2 regions of the Psychrobacillus sp. FSL K6-1267 genome follow, and region 2 is predicted to be linked to the other one. Evidence: riboswitches for the same ligand, from Rfam matches in the RefSeq annotation. Region 2 holds a riboswitch; the other holds the start of a gene.
The links. Region 2 has a riboswitch for thiamine pyrophosphate ahead of tenA (thiaminase II). Riboswitches for the same ligand answer to the same signal wherever they lie in the genome.
Positions count from the first base shown of each region.

Region 1: linked by a shared signal. The riboswitch ahead of MHB55_RS01210 (YkoF family thiamine/hydroxymethylpyrimidine-binding protein) and the one ahead of tenA (thiaminase II) in region 2 are both predicted to bind thiamine pyrophosphate.

Region 1 covers NZ_JBBOOR010000001.1:231,487-242,695, reverse strand. Annotated here, with positions in the region: gene hpaB (4-hydroxyphenylacetate 3-monooxygenase, oxygenase component) at 1-869, opposite strand, end outside; gene MHB55_RS01260 (hypothetical protein) at 1,083-1,430, shown strand; gene MHB55_RS01255 (MBL fold metallo-hydrolase) at 1,556-2,251, opposite strand; gene MHB55_RS01250 (TetR/AcrR family transcriptional regulator) at 2,241-2,879, opposite strand; gene MHB55_RS01245 (hypothetical protein) at 3,029-3,652, opposite strand; partial or broken gene MHB55_RS01240 (SDR family oxidoreductase) at 3,899-4,228, opposite strand; gene MHB55_RS01235 (SDR family oxidoreductase) at 4,263-5,021, opposite strand; gene MHB55_RS01230 (quaternary amine ABC transporter ATP-binding protein) at 5,225-6,430, opposite strand; gene MHB55_RS01225 (ABC transporter permease) at 6,427-7,314, opposite strand; gene MHB55_RS01220 (ABC transporter substrate-binding protein) at 7,348-8,343, opposite strand; gene MHB55_RS01215 (2-hydroxyacid dehydrogenase) at 8,869-9,828, opposite strand; TPP riboswitch at 9,984-10,091, shown strand; gene MHB55_RS01210 (YkoF family thiamine/hydroxymethylpyrimidine-binding protein) at 10,168-10,758, shown strand; gene MHB55_RS01205 (ECF transporter S component) at 10,751-11,209, shown strand, end outside.
Region 2 covers NZ_JBBOOR010000001.1:3,412,752-3,423,960, forward strand. Annotated here, with positions in the region: gene MHB55_RS17585 (SMI1/KNR4 family protein) at 1-1,153, opposite strand, end outside; gene MHB55_RS17590 (MFS transporter) at 1,383-2,741, opposite strand; gene MHB55_RS17595 (LysR family transcriptional regulator) at 2,932-3,849, opposite strand; gene MHB55_RS17600 (TolB family protein) at 4,131-5,234, opposite strand; gene MHB55_RS17605 (DegV family protein) at 5,636-6,487, opposite strand; gene thiE (thiamine phosphate synthase) at 6,998-7,609, opposite strand; gene thiD (bifunctional hydroxymethylpyrimidine kinase/phosphomethylpyrimidine kinase) at 7,600-8,412, opposite strand; gene thiM (hydroxyethylthiazole kinase) at 8,409-9,152, opposite strand; gene tenA (thiaminase II) at 9,133-9,822, opposite strand; TPP riboswitch at 9,896-9,993, opposite strand; TPP riboswitch at 10,053-10,150, opposite strand; gene rlmD (23S rRNA (uracil(1939)-C(5))-methyltransferase RlmD) at 10,353-11,209, opposite strand, start outside.

The DNA.
Region 1 (11,209 bases), 3.2 Mb from region 2:
AACGAGTGGAACGAACTACTAATCATAAAGTCATTTGCAACGGTCGTATCATCATAAAAAAATACACGCTCCCAAGGGATTAACACATTATCAAAGACTACAATGGTATCCATCTCTTCATACTTGGAGCTAAGTGGATAATTGAAGGTTGACTCGCCACCAACTAGTGACTCACGACATATAAATTTTACTCCCTTCGTATTACTTGGGATAGAAAAGCAATAGCCCTTTCCTTCCTCTAATGAAGAACCTGTAGAGAGTACTAATATTTCATCGGTAATTCCACCCTGTGTAGCAAGAAGGCGCGCACCTTTTATAATGATTCCTTGATCATTTTCACCAATAACCTTTGCCGCAATCGGCTCCTCTGCAGTTTCTAAATAGTAATACGCTCGATTCACTTGGGGCTCGATAAAGCTATGAGTCAAAGTTAAATCATTTTCTCGTACATATTCATAGTAAGATCGGAAATACTGAGGGAAACAGTTTTTTTTGCCTTCTAATAATTTAACAGAAGAGGCAAATGCCATTAAGGTCGTATTCATATAATCAGGACTTCTACCCATCAATCCATGAGTTACTCGAGCCCATTCCTGCACCATCATTCGTTTTTTTGCCAAATCTTCTTTTGACTTGGGCTCCAAAAAGGACAAACCTACTAAATTTCCCGTGGTTGGCGAAGCATAGGTTAATATTTCTTTGTATTGAGGGTCATGCTGCATATCAAACAACGCCGCCTGGGTCTTCATAATGCCTTTGAACGCCGGGTGCTCAGATATGTTGCCTGTTACTTGCTTTCCATCAATCCATACTTCAGAATTCAACCTATTAATGCGATCTATATACTGTTTTCCATTAATTGCAGGCATAAACACACTCCTAAATGTAACTTCAAATTATTTAATTTATCTGCTTATATTATTATTTTTTTTCTAAATTGGTGACAAAGAATAAGGGGTATCATTTGACTTACTAAATTCAGTATTCTAGGATAACTATTCAAGGAATAATTTTTTCATAATTATAAATAGTGATGTATTCTCTAAATACAATTAAATAAATAATAAAGGAGTCATGCAAAAATGAAAAAGTTATTAGTTGCTATGGTAGGTTTGTCACTACTTGCCGGTTGCTCCGATGGACAAGAAAAAGCTGCAGATGGCACACTAACCGAAAACAGCTCTAAAGCAGAACTACCAAAGCAAAACCAAGTACTAAAGGACTTCCCTGAATACCCAATTCTAGATGACATTATTGATTTACAAGTATATGTGGCAGATATTGAGACGGATAACAAAGGGTCACGAATAATTTTCTTTGAAGATTCTGATGGCAATAAAACATATAAAAGTGTTTTTGTTAAAGACGAGAATTATTTAAAAGTCATTCAGCTTAATGATGAAGGCATTCTTTACAATGAAATATTATAAAAAACAGTCCCCGAATTCCCTCGGGGACTGTTTTTTGTATTCAAGCTATAATATTTCATAAAGTAGTCATTCTTCAATTATCCGTGTTTTATCGGCAAAGTGGATTTTATAAAATTAATTCTTAATCAGAGCTTTGCTTTTAAAGTTTTTCCCATTTGATTAATGTAAGTAGTAATGCCATCAAACGGATTATCTATTGTTTTTCCATGACAAACCTCTAGCTGTTTCGGCCTTATATCATTTATGGCAGAAATTCCGCTTTCTGTAGCCTGCTTCATATCTCCAGTAAACATTGGCATAGGTTGATGCAGTTTTCCATTGCGCGTCGTAAATAAATCTCCGGCCAAAAGAACATCATCTAGCTCATGGTAGTAAACCACATGCCCTGGGGAATGACCAGGAGTATATACTGGCTTAAGTGCTCCTACATTTTGAAGCTCTCCTGCTACTTCATACAAAGACTGTGTCAGTCCGTTAGGAAGATTCTGCTCGAGCTTCTGTCGTCTTGGGTAGAGTATTTTGCCCTCCGCATACGGAATTTCTTTTGCGTGTGCAAATACCGGAACTTCCTTCACCTTTACAATGTGCTCAACTGCACCCACATGATCTGCATGCCCATGCGTCAATACTATTCTTTTCAAGGGTCCAGCGTTTAGCTGTTCAATAAACCCCAATATTCCCTTAGCCATTTTTGGTAAGCCAGCGTCCACTAACGTAACACCGTCCTCCTCCACTACTACCCATACTTGAACAGGTATAACTAGCCATATCATCCAAGATCTTATGCTCCAAATATTTTCTGAAACCTGTTTAATCTTCAATTTTTTCTCCCCCTATACATTTCCCCTTCATACCCTCTAACATAATCTCTACTGCCAAATCGAATGTCGGAATCAATCTTTCCATTAGCACTTCAAGCGGCTCGTGCTGGTAGGAATAGGTGCTAAGTATGCCATTTAAATTAAAATAAAATATACGAGAATAGGCTAGAATTTGCTGTTCTGATTTAATTTGCAGACAATTTGTAACAGCTGTTTTTAACAAATTAAATATAGAAAGACGTAATTTATTTATTTCCGTCACCGGCTTTTCATCTACCCTAGAAGACATTTCGTTAAAAAATATGCTATACATACTTTTGTTTTGTAGACAGAAGTAAATATATTTTTTGCTAATTGTTTTTAATTTTTCTTCTGCTGATACATTCGTTTGTTGAAGCGTTTGTTCCATTTGAATGTATAAATCATTCAGATGTGGCATGGACAACTTGTAGAGAAGAGCCTCTTTATCCTTATAGTAAAGGTAAATAGTGGTATGAGAACATCCGGCCAACTTTGCAATTTCTCGTATGGTAACAGCATCAAAACCCTTTTGAGAAAATAATTGCTCTGCTGCATTGATAATTTCTTTCTTCGTTTCGTCTGAACGTGCACTTTGTCTATTTGTCATCTAATCACCTCAACTAACCATTGGTTATATTATAACCAATGGTTAGTGTTGTGTCAAAAATTGCTCTAAAGTCCTTTAAGACCTCAGAGCATTTTCTTTGCTTATAAATGGAAGCAGCTCAAACATAATCTTTGTCTACGCCTGTAAGGTTACTCCTCTAATGTCTCTTGTTTCTCTTCTCCTTTAACAAAATAGCTAATTGTGTTACCCTCTGTATCGATTTCGATAGCTTGGTCCACATCTACGGCAATTCTGTGCTCAGCAATTACTTGTTCATCTGTTTTAGAGTATTTATAAGTTGCTAGTGTTTTATTTTTATCGTCACTTTCTTGTGTGATGAGTAGCTCAGATCCATTATTAAATGTTATTTTATCGTTTAATATTTCTATTTTCATATTGTTTTCGATAGGTATGTTTTGTGAGATTGCCCACTTTTCCTCAGTCTCATTATACTTCCCTATTAGTAGGCCTTGGGGTTCCTCTTTAGCTTGCGTATAAGGAATAACGACTTCTGGAATAGTATCCTCGTCAAATTGAACAATTACTGCTTGTCCAAATTCTGGCTCAGTTAGTTCATTTTCCTCCCACCATTTGCTTTGGTTAGATAATGCTAGCCATTCTTCATCTGTTACCTCAAGTGAGAACTCCTCATCTTCAACAACTTCTTTCTCACTTCCCTCAACATCGTTATCTTTCTTCACTGTTGTCTCTTCATCTGAGCAGGCTGCAAGTAGTAAACTAAGTGCAGCTAAAAATAGTACTTTTTTTAACATACTAGACCTCCTTTAAAAGATTAATGTACGTAACACTTTGTGTTTAATAACAAAATTCGACATTCATTTTATCTATATAGCCTAAAAACATGGCTGATAAACTCAATACAGGAAAATTTAGTATTTAATTGATTGGAAACATGAATTTTAGATATTCATTCATTTTAAGAACCTTCTTTGAAGAACCACTCATAAATAAGACCAAATCACGAGTGAGTTGGCCTTAGAAGAGTTAAATTGTTGCTTTTAGGAAGAAGTTACTTGCCCGCCGTTTACGTGAAGTGTTTGGCCAGTTACAAACCGAGAATCATCTGAAGCTAAATAAACAAAAGTAGGTGCTAGCTCAAATGGTTGACCCTGCCGCTCCATAGGATTGCCAGCTTGTGTGACCTCATCTGCAGAAAAGCTAGCTGGGATCAGTGGTGTCCAAATTTTTCCCGGAGCAATTGCATTGACTCTAATCCCTTGGCTTACTAGGTTATTTGCAAGTGCCCGAGTAAACCCTACATTAGCAGCTTTAGTAGCAGTATAGTCCATCAAATGCTTATGTCCCTCATATGCTACGACTGAGGCAGTTCCTCCATAATGGAGAAGGGTTTTCTGAAGTTATTTAATAGGAAAGCCAGCCTGCATCTGCTGTTATGACAGTTCCATTAACAAAGCTTGAATCGTCAGAAGCAAGAAATAATGCTACAGTTGCTATCTCTTCTGATTTACCCATTCTTGGATTGTTGCCCATTCCTAATCGAATACGCCCCATTCCTTTTTCACTCACACTCGTCATAGAATTATTTATGTTAGTTTCTACCCCACCCGGTGCGATTGCATTACAGCGAATGCCTTGGTCCGCATACATATATCCAGTATTTTTAGTGAACCCCACCACTGCATGCTTAGAAGCAGTATAAGCACCGCCAGCTCTAGATCCTTGCAGTCCACCAACAGAGGCTACATTGATAATAACTCCCTTTTGCTTATCTAAGAAGATTGGTAATACCTTACGTGTGGAACGCATGACACTCGTAGTATTAACTGAAAATATTCTTTCCCAGTTGCTATCTTCGATATCCCCAGCAGGCTCAAAGTTGTCCATTATACCTGCGTTGTTCACTAAAATATCAACAGTACCATACGTATTTACCGTCGTATCAATCAGATTTTGAATATCCTCTTCCTTTGCAACATTCGCAGTTATGGCTATTGCCTCTCCACCATTTGCTTTAATCTCGTCGACCGTAGCCTTCGCCGTCTCTTCGTTTAAATCCGAAACAGCGACCTTAGCCCCCTCTTTAGCATAGAGAACTGCAATCGCCTTTCCCATACCTGAACCCGCACCTGTTACTACCGCTACTTTGTCTTGAAGTCTCATTCCAACTACCTCCTCGGTTTGATTGAATGCGCTTACATTATTGTTTTAGTAGTTCACAAATCATCTCTTACTAGCTTTAGTTTAGTTAAAAAAATCCAATTTTACAATAGATAACCTGTGAACATTTTTGAAAAAATTAAACGTTTTTAATTCAATTCATAGAAAAGCCCAAAGACGAATTAATCGTTTTTGGGCTCTCCAACTTACGCTTTTTGTTCAGGCTCCTCTACAGGATCACTTATTAAGCTTGCCAAAACGTGAACGCGTAAAATCATTCCTTTCATCGTTCCTTCCTCGTCTGTTACAACAAGAGGATACTTAGAATCGAGGACTTGCTGAATCAAGTCTTGTACATATTCTTCAGGATGGACTGTATTCACATCCTTTGACATTGTTTCTTGTAAGGATTTCTTCTGCTTCATGCCCTCGATAGCCTGGTCAATGGTAATGATACCTTGCAACTGACGCTTTCTGTCTACCACAAAAGCACTCGAGTTCCCATTCTCTCTCATCACCTGGATTGCAACATTTAGTCCATCCTTTAATGATACTAATCCGTTGGGCTTAGACATAATATGCTCTGCTTGAAGAATTTTAGTGCGATCAATATCTCGTATAAACTCTGATATATAGCTACTTGCCGGATTTTCCAGAATCTCTTCTGGAGTGCCAATTTGCTCAACTTTTCCGTTTTTCATAACCGCAACACGGTCCCCAATTTTAAAAGCCTCGTTGACATCATGTGTGATGAAGATTATTGTCTTTTGAAGGCGATTTTGGATATCAAGAAGCTCTAGCTGCATTTCTCTACGGATTAATGGGTCAAGTGCACTGAAGGGCTCATCCATTAATAGTATATCTGGATCGTTAGCAAGTGCTCTGGCGATGCCTACTCGCTGGCGCATACCTCCAGAAAGTTCATCTGGATATTGGTTTTCATAACCTTTAAGACCAACTGTTTCTAAATGTTTCTGAGCAATTTCCTGGCGCTCGTTCTTAGACATTCCTCTTATCTCTAAACCATACTCAATATTTTCTAATACCGTACGATGGCTAAACAGCCCAAAATGCTGGAATACCATAGCTATTTTCTTTTGACGATAGTATTTTAACTGTGTCTTATTGTAATCCACGACATTTTCTCCATCGACGTATATAGCGCCAGAAGTAGGTCTATTCAATAAATTTAAACAACGAATTAGGGTAGACTTACCACTTCCTGATAACCCCATAATCACGAAGGTCTCTCCCTCCATGATTTCCATTGATGCATTGTACACTCCGACCGTATGCCCTGTTTTAGCTAATATCTCTTCCTTTGGTACACCCTTCTCTACCATCGGAATAATTTTTTTAGGTCGAGACCCAAAAATCTTCGATACGTTTTCTAATTTTAATTTTACTGTCATGCGGCATCCCTCCTATGTTTCTGAAGGCGATTCGCAATTCCTCCGGTAACGCGGTCGATGATAATCGCTAGGAAAACAATACTGATCCCAGCTTCAAAACCTAGTGAGATGTCTATTCGGTTAATTGCAAAGAGTACTCGTTCTCCAAGTCCCTGCGCACCAACCATAGAACCAACAACCGCCATTGCTAGCGCCATCATTGTTGTTTGATTTATACCTGCCATAATTGTAGGTAAGGCTTGTGGTAGTTGTACTTTCATGAGCATTTGAGAGGAAGAGGAGCCGAATGATTGTGCAGATTCTACAATCTCTTTATCTACACTTCGGATACCTAATTCTGTTAAACGGATTACTGGTGGTAATGCATAAATGATTGTTGCAATAACTGCTGGTACATTTCCGAGCGGAAAGAAGAAAATTACTGGTATTAAGTAGACAAAGCTTGGCATTGTCTGCATCGCGTCTAATATCGGACGCATGATTCTGGACATTGATTTACTAAAAGCCATTCCAACTCCTAGTGGTATTCCTATAACAAGAGACAAAATTACGGAGATTAAAACGATGGAAATGGTGGTCATTGTTTCTGGCCACAAATCAAAGGATCCAATTAAGAAGATAAATGCTGCATATAGCAGTCCTCCATATAGATTATTAAAAAACCATCCAATTAAAAAGATGATAACAATAAATAACCACCAAGGAATTGCTAGTAGACCCGCCTCAAGACCTTTAATCATGGAAGACGAGATGATAAAGATAAAATCAAAGAATGCATCAAAATTCATGGCAAGAAAATCCACGAATTTCTCTACTACATCCCCTATTGGAAATCGTACGTTTGGAAATTCTGTCATAGAATGGGACTGTAAAAGTACAGCCACAACCACCTTTCTTTAGTTAGATTAAGTAATGAATTATTTCAAAGAAGCTTTTACCTTTTCAGCCACTTCTTCGGACACCCAAGCTGTCCAAATATCTTCATACTCTTTCATCCACCAAATAGCGGCTTCATCTGCTTCAACATCATTTTCCTGCATATAGTCTAATGCACTTTCCGTTAAATCGTTACTAGTTTCATATTTACTTAAAAAGTCTACTACGTCCTTAGCTTGTGTTGGTAAATCCTTATGAACTGCAATAACTACATCATTTGGTGGAAACTCAGTTCCTTTTGATTCATTCCATTTTGCTTCGTCGTAAGGTGCGTCTTCTAATAGAGTTAAATCGTAGCTAGCTGTTACCCACGTTGGTGACCAATAATATCCTACCCAAGGCTCCCCTTTTTTATATGCTCCTGCTAAATCTGCAACAATTGCAGAATCAGAGCCGGGTGCTAGATAGTTATATTGTTCGTCAAGGCCATATGTTTCAAGTTTCGTCCCCAAATACTCACTTACTACCCAACTAGATGGAGCTCCGACCACTCGGCCTTTACTGCTATCTTCGGGATCTTGGAAAATTTCTGGATACTTCTCTAAGTCTTGAACTGTCTTTAAATCTGGAGCGATTGGTTCAATTCCTCGTTCTGCATCTCCCTCTATCACGTAAGTTGGAACATATAATCCTTGCGCGTTATCAGCGAAATTAGTAGCTACCTTCATGATATTTCCACTTTCAATTGCTTTTTCGTAGACATCTTTAATGTTATCGGTCCATACTTCCATATAGACATTTATGTCGCCCTTTTCAAGTGATTGCATCGTAGCTGCTGTTGTTCCACTTGTTACCTCGGTTTCATAACCATAACCTTCTTCGATGATAGTTTGAGCAATGCTGTTGTGTAGGCGTATACTATCCCATCCTGCATCAGCAAACTTAATCACCTCAATACTGTCTTTGCTTGTCTCGTTACCACAAGCTGTAAGTACTAAAAGCATGCAAAGTGAAAAAAATAACATAATTTTTTTCATTAGTCTGACTACCTCTTTTCATTCAATTTTTAAATTAGACGTTCGATCGTTCCTCCTTCAATACCTATAAAATAACTGCTAAAATTTCAAAACAATTAAACTTCCTAATACTGAAATTAAAGGACGCCTAATTTATAACTACTAATACTACTAAACAAATTTGTATATTGCAAATTACTTAAAGAGATAGTTGTTAATTTTTTATTTTAATCTGAATATTTAGCATTAATTTAGTAGACCAATACGATTAGATAAATAGGTAAATATTGTACAATATTCTCGTTTAAAAACAGTAATTTTTATCAAGTATTTGATAGATAGTGCTTTTGTATAGTTTTAATTGAAAAGTGCATGCTCACTTGCTTTCTACTAGATTAGGACATAGGATAGTAAGCTTGATTTCAGGTGGACACTTTCTGTTGGGTGAGCGATAAGCCATCCCCGTCGCATACTTACACCTTTCTTACCTCATAAAAAATGCCATGAATACTGGATTCATGGCAGCCTAGATTATAATTTTTTCCTTTAAACAACTCGATTGTCAGGTTCTTGTCCCTCTAAAACATTTTCAATTGCTTTAGCATTTATTTGCATCATAGCAAGTCTCGTATGAATACTTGCACTGCCGATATGGGGGAGGACTGTAACATTAGGCAAGGTTAAGAGTGGATGATCTAAAGGAACAGGCTCCGTCTCAAAAACATCTAGTCCAGCGGCCCATATTCTTTTATTTAGGAGGGCATCATAAAGGGATTGCTCATCTACGATTCCGCCACGTGCAACATTAATAAGAGCAGAGGTTTCCTTCATCAATCCTAACTCTTTTTTTCCAATCATCCTTTTAGTTTCTGGAGTTAGAGGTGTCAATATTACAACAAAATCAGATTCTTGCAATAATGTTTCTAGCTCCACATATGTAAAGTTATTTTGTTGCTCTGCCTCTAATTTTCTTGTTCTATTATGATATAAGACTTTCATATTAAAACCCTTCGCACGTCTTGCTACCGCTTCACCGATTCTTCCCATGCCTATGATTCCTAACGTAGCTCCAAAAACGTCCATTCCCGTCAGTTGCATCGGTGTCCATGATTTCCATTTACCTGCACGAATATCCTGTTCTGCTTCGGTAATACGACGAGCAGTAGCCAATAACAACGCAAAGGTTAGGTCTGCAGTTGTCTCAGTTAATACACCAGGAGTATTTGTTACCATAACCCCTTTTTCTTTCGCTGCTTCCACATCAATATTATTGAAGCCAACCGCTAGATTACTGATAATTTTTAAATTCGGTAAACTTTCTATAAGTTCCCGGTCCACTTTATCAGAGAGAACCGTCCACAGGGCATGGACGTCCTTTGCCTCCTTTTTTATATCTTCATAATCCATTGGAGTTTCCTCGCTGTGCCACATATTCACCTCAAATTTTTCTCTTAATGGCTGTACAATTTCCTCCGGTAATTTTCGAGTAATAAAAATTTTGTCCATTTAGTTTCCCCCTTATGTTTTCTGATAATTTAAGCATGGACGATTAGAGAAAAGAATTCAACCATATTTACAATTATATTTTTATACGCTATACTGTGGGCACATAAAGAAAACAAATTGTGTAAATTTATACACAACTGTAAAACTACATACCGTTTCTGCACTAGGGGTGCCCACTTTGGCTGTGATGAGAGCTTTTTAGCTCCGATCCCTTATTACTCGATCAGGATAATACCTGCGTGAGGAAGTGCGGTGACTTTCCTTTTTTCATAAGGGTTAGTGGCTGCATCTTCACGGATGTAGCTTTTTTTTATGAAAAAATTGAGGGAGGTTTTTAGGATGGAATGTGGTTTAAGCCCAATTGTAGGGTTTCGTTTTTCCCTACATCCGATGAGCAATGAATTTGTAAGTATTATTAAAGGTGCACTACAGAATACAGATGTATCCAATGTGTGGATGCATACGGATGATGTCTCAACCGTTATCAGAGGAAAACAAGTTCATGTATTTAATGTGGCAAAATCTATTACTCTGAATGCTGCCAAAACAGGGGTACATGTAGCTCTTTCTGGAACATTTTCAGCGGGTTGTCCTGGCGACACCACTGCTGACGTTTATTTAGACAAGGGAGATGAAGTGACAAATAAGGATGAAACAAACCAATATGTTTCTTCTCAATTTGCTTTATACCCTATGAACAATCCTAACTATATGGATGTGATCTACAGAGAGATTGAGCACGCTAAAGTGAAGGGTGTATTCAATGAATCTATGCATTATGCTAGCGGGATTCATGGGGATATCCATGACGTGTTTGCTTATTATGAGGCAGCCTTCAGCAGAGCTAGATCAGAAGAGCACAAGCATTTAGTGATGACTTTATCGATGAGCATTAATAGCCCTTCTCACGGAGATGACCTCCATGCTTAAATCATGGAAGCTAAAAGAAATTGTTTTAATGTCGGTCTTTGCAGTAGTGTTTGGGATTGTTTATTTACTCTTCCTTCATGTAGGAAACATTTGGTCTGGCTTCGTCGGACCAATCGCATATGAGTGGATTTTTGGTGTTTGGTTTATCGTTTCAATTATCTGTATGTACATCATTCGGAAACCTGGGGCGGCGGTTATCTCGGAAACTATCGCAGCAGCAATAGAGGTACTTTTAGGTAATGCCGTCGGGCCACGTCTTATCCTTTCTGGTGTCATACAAGGTCTAGGTGCCGAGGCTGTATTCGCCGCTACACGTTACAAACGGTTTGACCTTTGGGTTTTAATGCTTGCGGGAGCAGGATCCGCAGTTTTTAGCTTTGTGTATGGCTATTTCTTAGGAGGATTTGCCGTTTATACCACTGGATATGTAGTTTTCATGCTAGTTGTTCGT
Region 2 (11,209 bases):
TCATCATCCCTTTTAGAACATCCAGATTACTCATTTTAATCCCCGTAATATCAAGCTCACGCAAGCTGAAAATATCTTTAATACCATGAAGATCAGCTGTTTGAATACCTGAAAGATTTAAGTGACTTAACTTCTTACAGGATGCCAAAGGAGACAAATCATCTATTACTAAATTTTCAAGTGACAGCTCTTGAAGTAAAGGCAGCTCTTTCAATACAGATATGTCTCTTACTTTGGTGTTTCCAATAGATAATTGCTTTAAATCTTTAAGTGGCTTTAAAAACTCTAAATGCTGCAAAGATGTTTTGGCCAAATAGAGTTTTTTTAAGTCTTGCATCTCAGCAATTGGTGTGAAGTCTGTGATCTCTAATCCACTTGCGATTAATTCGCGGACGTTTTGAAAGTAAGCAAGTGGTTTTAAGTTAGTTATATTAGATGGAAATAACCTAAGGGTTATTATGTTTTGTAACTCATGAATCTTACTAGGCGTTTTTCCTAACATTTGGGTAAGAAAGTTTGTCCAGCTTTCATCCAGCTCCAGAGGTACATCCTCTCCTGCACAAGGAGTCTTTTGAAGTTCAATGAGATTATCAAAAAAGTGACCATAATCTCCCCATATAACGTATGGATTACCGTCTTCCTCCGTAATTAGAGAACAATTTCCGTTCTCAAATTGTTGTATTAGTAGCTCGAGGAGCGCATCAAAGCTTTCACTTATGACAAACATTTGTCTTTCATCCCGCCCAAAATTTATAATTTGTCCAGCTTTCCCATTCTCCCCAGGTGCAAAGTCCATCGCAAGATAGTTTCCTCCATAATCGTATGCTATAGGAATCCATCCTGGATGGTAGTATGCCTCTTGGATTTTATTCTTTTCGAATGAAATGACATCGGTAACGGACTCTTCATAATAGTTGTTGTACCCCTTCCATGCCGATAAAATTTCTTCGATGGAATACCAGGTTAATCCAAACATTAATCCTAACTTTTTTTCACCATTATGAACAGAATACGTAGCTTTAAAGGATTCAGGTAATGGGTAGCCAGTTTCCAGCTCTAATTTTAGGAGTTCTTTTTTAGATGCACCTTTATTTAAGTATTTTTTATTTTTCGTTATGTATTTTTCAAGTCTTTTAAAGAATTCTTTCCCCATTGCTAAACCCCTCCCTATTTACTTCTCTATCTTTATTAAACCATATAAACCGAAGAATTTTTTTGTAATTTTGGAAAAATAAATGAATTCATATTAGGAGTTGGTTAAGTCGATAGATAGTATAAAATATCAATAATTTTACAATAAAAAAATCAGGGGTGTTGTTCATTCAACACTCCTGATTTCTAAGTAAGTCTTCACCAAAATATGATGAATTCCTTGTATTCTGTTATGATAAAGATTCTTTTTTAAAGGCTATTTCATTAGAAACTAATTGCTTCTCTACTGCATAGTCTGCATGGTCTTCACGAATGAAACTCATAGCTATTGCGCCAAAGATTGCAGCAATACCAATTGCAAAAAAGTTAAACTGTGGCTGCAGATTAAAAGTTAATAAAATTCCCATATAAGTTGGAGCAACAATCGAACCGATACGTCCAAAAGCCATTGTACTTCCTAGAGCAGCTGCTCGAATATCGACAGAATAATATTGAGCTACATATGCATTAGACATGTTTTGTAAACCGACTGATGCAGCACCTATAATGGCAATTAACCCATAAGCTATATAAATATTTTTTGAGTAGCCAATCAGTATTAATGAGATAGCCCCTACTAAGTAAAGTGGAATAAGGACACGTTTGAAACCAAGTAGTTGAATAATGTTACCGAAAATCATTGTACCAGTTATGGCACCAATTTGAAGTACTGCAACAAAGAACAGACTAGATTTCAGATTATAGCCTGCATTCATCATTAAAGTTGGAAGCCATGTATTTAGTGAATACATGAGGATAAATGTACAGAAGCAAGACAGCCAGAACATCATCGTGCTTAATCCAAGTTTGTTTTTAAAAAGATCACGAACCGATGACTTTTGTTGCTGTTCTTGATGGACATATTTAAATTGAACATCTTTAGAGATCATTGGGTTTATTTTTTGAAGGACTTTGACAAGACGTTTTGTATCCTTTTGTTTAATTAAAGAATTAATAGATTCTGGAATGATACGTATAGCAAAAGGCAACACAAGCAGTGGTAAGCCGGCTATCCAGTATACCGGTTGCCAACCGAATCTTTCGAGCAATACCTGCCCGCTAAACGAGGCTAGAATTGCACCAACGGAGTAACCGCAAAATATGATTGAAATAATTGCAGCACGGTGTTTGGACGGAGCGTATTCTGATATTAAAGCTGCTATGTTTGGCATAACACCACCAAATCCTAAACCTGCAATAATACGAAAAACAATAAATAAAATCGGTGACGTTGCAAATCCAGATAATAATGTAAAAAAGCTGAATAAGAAGGTCGTTAAAATAATAATACGCTTTCTTCCAAAACGATCTGAATACAGACCGAATAAAACAGCGCCAACTGCTGTACCGATTGTCGTATAACTACTTATCGCCCCCGCTACTAAATCAGAGATTCCCCACTCCGCTTTTAACATTGGAATGGTTGCACCATAAATGACCACATCATAGCCGTCGAACATCATGATAAAAAATAAACAAAGAATAAGCACGTAATGAAAGACTTTCAATTTACTCTGATTAACTATTTCAATCGGGTTGACTGTTCTCATGGTACCTCCTATATACACGTAGTTTAAGGTAGATAATTAGCTATCATTTCTATTTGTCTCGCAACAGTTTGATAGAAAATAAAAGGATAGGCTATTAAAAAAGCAAAGCAATGTGTATGTAAGGAAATTTTAGCACTATACAATTGGTAGCATGTAACACTTATTAAGTATCTCTAGCTATAGTTTTAAACTATAGCTGAACTTGTTCTTCAGCAATTGTTTCTTTTAAATATTCAATATATATAGTCGCTAAAGGACTGTTTTTTACATTTTTATGTGTAATATATCCAACTGTAATCCGTTCATCTACAAGTAAAGGAACTGAAACGATGTTATTACTATTTAGTTCATGACTTATCACACCAGTTGATATTGTATAACCATTAAGTCCAATCAATAAATTAAAGAGTGTCGCTCGATCACTAACTCGTATATTCTTTGGCCTAGAAAAAGTACTTAAAATCTCCTCAGAAAAATAAAAAGAATTATAATCTCCTTGTTCAAAGGAAAGATAAGGATAAGGAATTAAATCTGATAAAGTTACAAATTCCTGCTTTGCTAGCGGATTTCTAGAGCTAATAAATACGTGAGGCTTTGCTTCAAACAGCTCTTGAAAGATGAGATTACCTTCTCTCAGGAATTTATAAATCACTTTTTTATTAAAATCATTTACATATAAAATACCAATTTCACTATGTAGACTTTTTACATCTTCAATAATTTCATAGGTTTTGGTTTCTCTTAATGTAAATTCGTATTCATCTCGATTGTATTCCTCTAGCAGACGGACAAATGCACTTACCGCAAAAGCATAGTGCTGAGCTGATACAGAAAAGTGTTGCTGGGAAGATTGAATATTGGAATAGCGATTTTCCAGAAGATTTGCTTGTTCAACCACTTGTCGAGCATAACCTAAAAACTCTGCGCCTTCAGGTGTCATAATAATTCCTTTATTAGTTCTTTGGAAAATGATAATCCCTATTTCATTTTCTAACTCCTTTAGTGCATTTGAAAGACTTGGCTGGCTAATGAATAAATTTTGTGCAGCCTTACTAATAGAACGACTTCTTGCAACTTCAATTACATATTTTAACTGTTGAAGTGTCATTATTTTATACCTCTTTCTGATACTAATTTATAGTTTTAAAAGAAAGTGTGTCTCTCGTTCTCTATGATTTAGTTTTACTTCATTGAGATGTTCACACTAAATTGAACAACCAATACATTCTTCTAAATTTTTATGAGTATTTTAAAACATAACTTAAATTTTGTAATATTACAATAACTTTTATTTTCACAACGCTTCCATTAATTCTTAAAACTTTTATTAAACACAAAAAAAGACAGTTAGCTAACTGTCTTCTTTAAGTAAAAAGTAAATACCTCGCACTATTTTATATATATAATGCTGCTGTTATAGTTTCTTTCATCCAGTTCTGTAACGGAAATTTTTTTACCTGAAGGGCTCCATTTGATTTTCGCATTTCTGACATTTGGAGCAATTTGTATGGATTTACCGGTTGATACATAGTACAGGTATAGTCCACTACTGTCTACATCGTTGATAACAGAATCTAATTGATATGCAACCATTTGCTGATTGGGAGACCAGGAAGCGCCAGTCACATCAGAACCTTCAGTAATAGTACTTTGTATATTTCCATCGGCATCAGCAATTTTTAGACTTTTCTTAGTCTCTGTTGCTTGAGTAACTAGCATTTGCTTTCCATCAGGCGAGAGTGTGATTCCATCCGCATTTTCCACTTGCAGATTCTTTTTTTCTTTGGTCACCAGATCCAGCATATATACCTGAAAGGTTGGACTGTCTGTAGTTATATAATAGATTTTTTCCTTCATTTTATGAACTGTGAACAATTGTTCCTCCTGAAGCTCGGCAATTTGAGTTAGATTACCTCTCGTGTCAGCCATATATGCCCCTCCTGCATGGGAAGCACCGATTACATTTTGCTCGTCAGTCCACCCAGCTGTATAGGCGCTACCAATAATGTCCTCCGTCACAGAAGATTGCCCCACGTCCTCCAAACTCATCAGATAATAGGCTACATCCCCAATAGAGTATTCATAATACAATAGATGTTTTTTATCTGGAGACAAAATTGCCCCACCAAGGAACATGTCTTTTTGGGCTTTTATCGTTTTAAACTCTTTTGTGTCCAATTTGTACTCATATATACTTCTAGGGTAGAACTCTGCATTCTCTAAGAGACTCATTTTTCCAAGTTCTTGGTTTTCTTTTGCAAGGACAACGGTCTGTTCATCGATCCAGTCGGAAATTTCCATTCCCTCGTATTTTTCAATTTTTTCGATTGTAACAAAGTCTAAATCGTTTTCGTTACTTTCGTTTTCATTATCGACAATGCTATCATCTGGCTCTTCAATGTCTTTACTATTTTCTTCTTGCATACTGCAAGCAGAAAGAGTCAATACGACTAAGAGGAGGACAGTAATTTTGACAAATCCTAAATTTTTCATTTGAATCATCTCCTTGTCTATTATCATATGTAAAAACATCTAATATCCTAAACTACTAATTAAATAATTATACTTATACAACAAATAAAATGATCCTAGTCGTATTCCCCTCTTTAAGTAACCTGACACGTTTTCAAGATTCTACTTCCTAATTAATTATACCATAAAATGGTAATTGGAAGTTTAGGAAACAGCCAAATAAAAAAACGAAATCCATCATTGGAATTCGTTTTTCTTATCCTAATTTTAACTTAGCGACCACTTCACAATATGTTTAGTGTATATGGTAAATAGGAGATGTTGGTGAGTTTTAAAGAAAGTGCTTGATTCGCTTAGACACACAACGCGACCAGTACTTATAAGTAACTTTATAACTCATTGATGTTTTTTCAGAACTTTTTCTAATTTTCTACCCCTGCAATCCCAAAGCCTCCAGGTCCAGCATGGGTAGAAATCATTGCACCAGCTTGCATCCATGTTACATTTTCGAAGCCTGTTTCCTTTGCGATTTCATCCACTTGCCTCTTAATACTTTCATCAAGTCCGATAGAATAGATCAAATACAGCTGTTTTCTATCAATATCATATTGGTTTAAGTAATCTTGCATGAGCTTTTCCGCTACGATGCTCATTTTCCCACGATATTTTCTCGTTGAAACAAGCTTGCCTTCTTTTAGCTCAATGCAGGGCTTTATTTTTAATAATGACCCTCCAATGTAAGCCATGTTACTTACGCGCCCACCCGATTTTAGAAAGTCCAAACTGCCTGGTATGAAAGCCAGCTTTGTTTTAGGAACGATAGATTCTATTTTTTCTATTAGCTGATTATGATCAATGGAAGGTTCTTCCTCCATTAAATTGGCAGCATACAGCACAACTGCAGCTAATCCTCCTGTCACGTTTAGCGTATCAATTAGGAAAAGATTTTCAAAATCCTCCGCTGCAATTAAAGCACTTTGAAAGGAAGCAGATGCTTTTGATGTATATCCAATGTGAATAATGATGCTCTCAGGAAAATTTGTTCTGATTTTCGTAAACAATTCATGATACTCATGTGTATTCGTTGCTGTTGTAGATGGAATTTTTTTTGTGCGACTATGATAATCGAAGACATCTTCTACAGGTAACTCACCATCTAAATAATCCTTCCCATCCATAATGACGTGCATCGGTACCACTTGAATTTGATGTTTTTCAACCAGGTCCTTCGGTAAATCCGCTCCACTCTCTGTTGATAAAATTATCCTTCTCATAGTACATCCCCTTCAAATAACGCATGCAATGCTGCGTACTTATTTATTTTATTTATCCTAAATATACACTAAAAGGGGAAAATATACAGATTAATAAACAGAAGATTTCCGTATGTAGTGGAATATTAACACTAAGTTAAACAGATAAAAGAAGGTATTAAGCTTAGCAATGACATAAAACCACCTATTCTTTTTCGGTTTAATTTCTACAATACTTACTTATCCTCATTCTTATCTGATTAAAAATAGGATAAATATAAAACAGACGGTTTAGAAATGCATTATCGCACTACTAAACCGTCTGCTTAATTACTTTAAACTAATTCCAACCACGCTACTGCTTCGCAATATGTGGCAATACTTTGATGCTGGTGGTTTAAGCAATTAGCTAGGACTTGCTATAGTTAAAGGTAGTTTTCATATTCATCTTCATACTTCAATGCGTATAATGATTAATGAAGTTATAGATTTTATAACAAATTATATTTGTATTAACTACGAAAATTCACTTTAAATTTCTCTAACAGTCTTCCAAATATCTTCACTAAGACTAATGGCAGAAATAACTGCAACACCATTAGCCCCAGCTTCACGTACGATGCTACTGTTTGTTGGTGAAATACCACCAATTGCTACAATGGGGACATTCGGATAGTCAGTTCTTGCTTTCTTTAAAAATGCAACCCCTGCTGGTGGTTCGGCATCTTTTTTTGATGATGTTTCAAAAATGGGTCCAATCCCAACATAATCTGCACCATTTGCAATCGCCTTTTCCAGTTCCTCCATCGTATGCACAGAAACACCGATGATTTTATTTTCTGCACGCTTACGAAACATTTCAATATTTAAATCATCCTGACCAACATGAATCCCATCAGCATTAAGCTTTAAGGCTAGCTCTACATCGTCATTTATTAGAAATGGCACTTTGTAAGCGTGACATAAATTTTGGCATTTACGTGCAAATTGTACATAGGAATCCCCAGTAAGTGCATTTTCACCCTTTTCTCTTAATTGAAACATCGTAATACCGGCTTGTAATGCTGCTTCTAACACCACTAAAGGATCACGCCTACAATTAATCGTACCCATAATAAAATATTTATCGAGATTTAGTGACATACAACATCACACTTCCCCTCAAGCTGACGATAGGCAAAATGATTCGTTGGACCAAAACCATGCCCAATATTTAATGGATTGCTAATCGCTAAATGGACAAATTTTTTCGCTTCCAAAACGGCTTCTTGCAAAGATTTTCCTTTTGCTATTTCTGCTGTTAATGCTGCTGAAAATGTACAGCCTGTTCCGTGCGTATGTTTAGTTTCAAATCGATTCGTTTCTAAGACAAAAGGAACCTCCCCTTTTATAAACACCGCATCAATCGCTTTGTCACCAGCTAAATGTCCACCTTTCATAACCACACATTGTACCCCAAGGGAGATAATATCTTGAGCAGCTAGAAATAGTTCTTGTTCCGTATGAATGGAGCGACCACTTATGACCTCGGCTTCTGGTATATTTGGTGTGCAAACAGTTGCAATGGGTAGCAGCTTATTTTTAAGAGCTTGTATAGACTCTTGTTGAAGCAAGCTGGCGCCGCCCTTCGCAATCATCACAGGGTCAACGATAAGAGGTAAGTCTCTATTTTTAAGTGTAGCAGCGACACACTCAATAATCTCTGAATTAAATAACATGCCTGTTTTAATCGCTGTCACATTAAAATCTTCAAGGACCGCCTTCAATTGTGCTTCTACAAATTGTACTGTTGTTGGAAAAATGCCATGTACACCTAACGTATTTTGGGCGGTTAAGGCAGTGATAACACTTGTACCAAATACACCAAGCTCTTGAAACGTTTTAATATCTGCCTGAATGCCTGCTCCGCCTCCACTATCTGAACCCGCTATCGTTAATGTAATCATTGGTGTCCCTCCGCTAAATATTCAAGTTGATTTAGAAAATTCATATGGAATGTCCCAATCGTTGAATACGCATTTGAGCTTGCTTGTTTATAATCACGAAGTAGATTCGCAAGATCTTCGAATGCATTTTCACAGCTTGCGAGCTCTGCTGCACAAAGGGCACTTAATAGACAGCCACTTCCTGTCATTTTCGTTACCTTTTCATGACCACCTACGATCCATTCTATTCTGATACCATCTGTAATCACATCTTGCTCACCTGTCACAATCACAAGACAGTTATATTTGTTTGCAACATGCATGGCCGTCTCAGCTACATCAAGTTCACCCACGCCACTATCGACGCCTTTTGCTTGCCAAGTAACACCTGCAATAGCCGCGAGTTCTCCGACATTACACCGAATTAAATTAATTTTAAGTTGTTGTAATATTTCCATCGTTGTTTCTAATCGAAAATTCGTTGCCCCTGCACCGACGGGATCAAAAACTATAGGAATGTTCTTCACATTCGCACTGTTTCCTGCTAGAAGCATTGATTTTATTGTCTGTTCATTTAATGTGCCGATATTTAATAAAAGCGCATTCGATTTTGATGCCATTTCCGCCGCTTCTTTAACCGCATCGGCCATCACAGGTGAAGCTCCTATTGCTAGTAAGCCATTTGCTGTAAAATTGGCCACGACATAGTTGGTGATACAATGCACTAAAGGTTTTTGTAGATTAATTTTTTGTAGGCTCATTCATATACACCCCTTTTGTCCAATTTTGCATCGTCCATGGCATTTCCCAAAACATCCACTCGTAATAACAGCTTTTTTCAAAATGTGCCTTTAAAACCTTTTGTTTCATGGGCTGTTCCTTCGCAAAACGATTTAACATCGACTTTTGCTTATTAATCGATTGAAGCATTTCGTCAGATGCATATAATGCAATCCATTGCGCATACAGCGGTATATTCGGACGAGCATACTTAAGCTGTTGCCCAATTTCTTGATAGAGCCAAGGGCAAGGTAATATAGCAGCAAATGCTTCTGCTACATCGCCATTATGGACTGCATTGTACATATGACTCACATAATTATAAGTAGCTGGTGCCACCTCAAAATTTTCAATTTCTTCGGCCGTTACATTTAAGTCTTGAAAAGTTGTACGGTGAAGCTCAAGCTCTGCTTCATGAATAAATCTCGCACTGTTTAAAAAGTACTGAATGTCCTCATCATTTGTTGCCTTTGCAGCTGCTAAAGCTAAGACTTTTGTGTAATGCTTTAAATAATACGCATCCTGTAGCATATAAAACTTGAACTTTTCGAGTGGTAAACTACCATCAGCAATACCTTGCACAAACGGATGGTTAAAACTAGCCTCCCAATAAAATTGCGTCTCCTGTCTAACTTTTTCACAAAACTCCATTTTTTTGTCCTCCTTAATTGGTGGACGTAAGTGCAAAAAAGGCGCCTCTAATAGAGACGCCCAAAAAGTGTAGACTACACCCATGATTGCTCCCTACGCCAGTGTTAACTGTCAGGTTCTAAGGGTCAGGTTTTAACCTTCTCAACACAATGTGTCCCCCCGCAATTAAAGTATTTGCAAAAGAAAAGCTCCACGTAAATAATACGCGGAGCTTAAGTAAGTACATATTGATAATCGTGTACTTTGCTCCCTACGTCCGTATTAACAGCCAGGTTCTAAGGGTCAGGTTTTACCTTCTCAACACAAACGTGTCCCCCTGCAAATTCATTTAATTACACTAAGTTTAACTGAAAGAACCACGGCAAACAAGATAATAATCACGACGTTTCAAGTACGAATTTAAAAATGAATCAAAGACCCTAGTAGATGTATTGAATTTATATCATAAGTAGGAGCTTCTTCCAGGCTTAATTTAGGTAAGAGAAAAACAAAAAAAACGAATTCCAAAATCAGAATTCGTTTGTGAAAACTTATGATAACTCCAGCCAAGCAACCGCTTCGCAATGTGTCGTCTGCGGGAACATGTCCACTGGTTGAATTTCCTGTGTCTTATAGCCTCCATCTTCTAAAATGCGAAGATCACGTGCAAGTGTTGCTGGGTTACATGAGACATAAACTACACGTTTTGGGCGTTGCTCTATGATTGTCGTCAGAAGTGCTTCGTCGCAGCCTTTTCTCGGGGGATCCACTACTAGAACATCAGCATTTTTTCCTTCCTTGTACCACCGTGGAATGACTTCCTCTGCTGGGCCAGCTTCAAAGTATGTGTTAGTGAAGCCATTTAGCTCAGCATTTCTTTTTGCGTCCTCAATCGCTTGAGGGACAATTTCTACACCCAACACTTGCTTCGCTCTTTGCGCAAGGAACAATGAAATTGTACCAATTCCGCAATAAGCGTCAATTACAGTCTCGTCTCCTGAAAGCTGAGCATAATCGAGTGCCTGTTTATATAATACTTCTGTCTGCTCTGGGTTTACCTGATAAAAGGAACGAGCAGATATTTCAAATCGAACATCTCCGATTAAATCCTCAATCGTTGGTTTCCCCCACAATAGGTTTGTTTCGTCTCCGAAGATGACGTTCGTATTTCTTGAATTAACATTTTGCATAATCGAGGTGACTTTTGGTTCTGCTTCTCTAATTAGTTCAATAATTGCTTCCTTCTTTGAAAGCTTAGGATGCTTTGTTACTAAAACGACCATCACCTCGCCAGTTGCTCTGCCTTTACGGACTACTAAGTGACGCAGCTGACCTTTTTTTGTGTCTTCATTGTAAGGGACTAAGTCTAGCTCTAATGCCTTTTCCTTGAATGCTCTCATCAATCGAT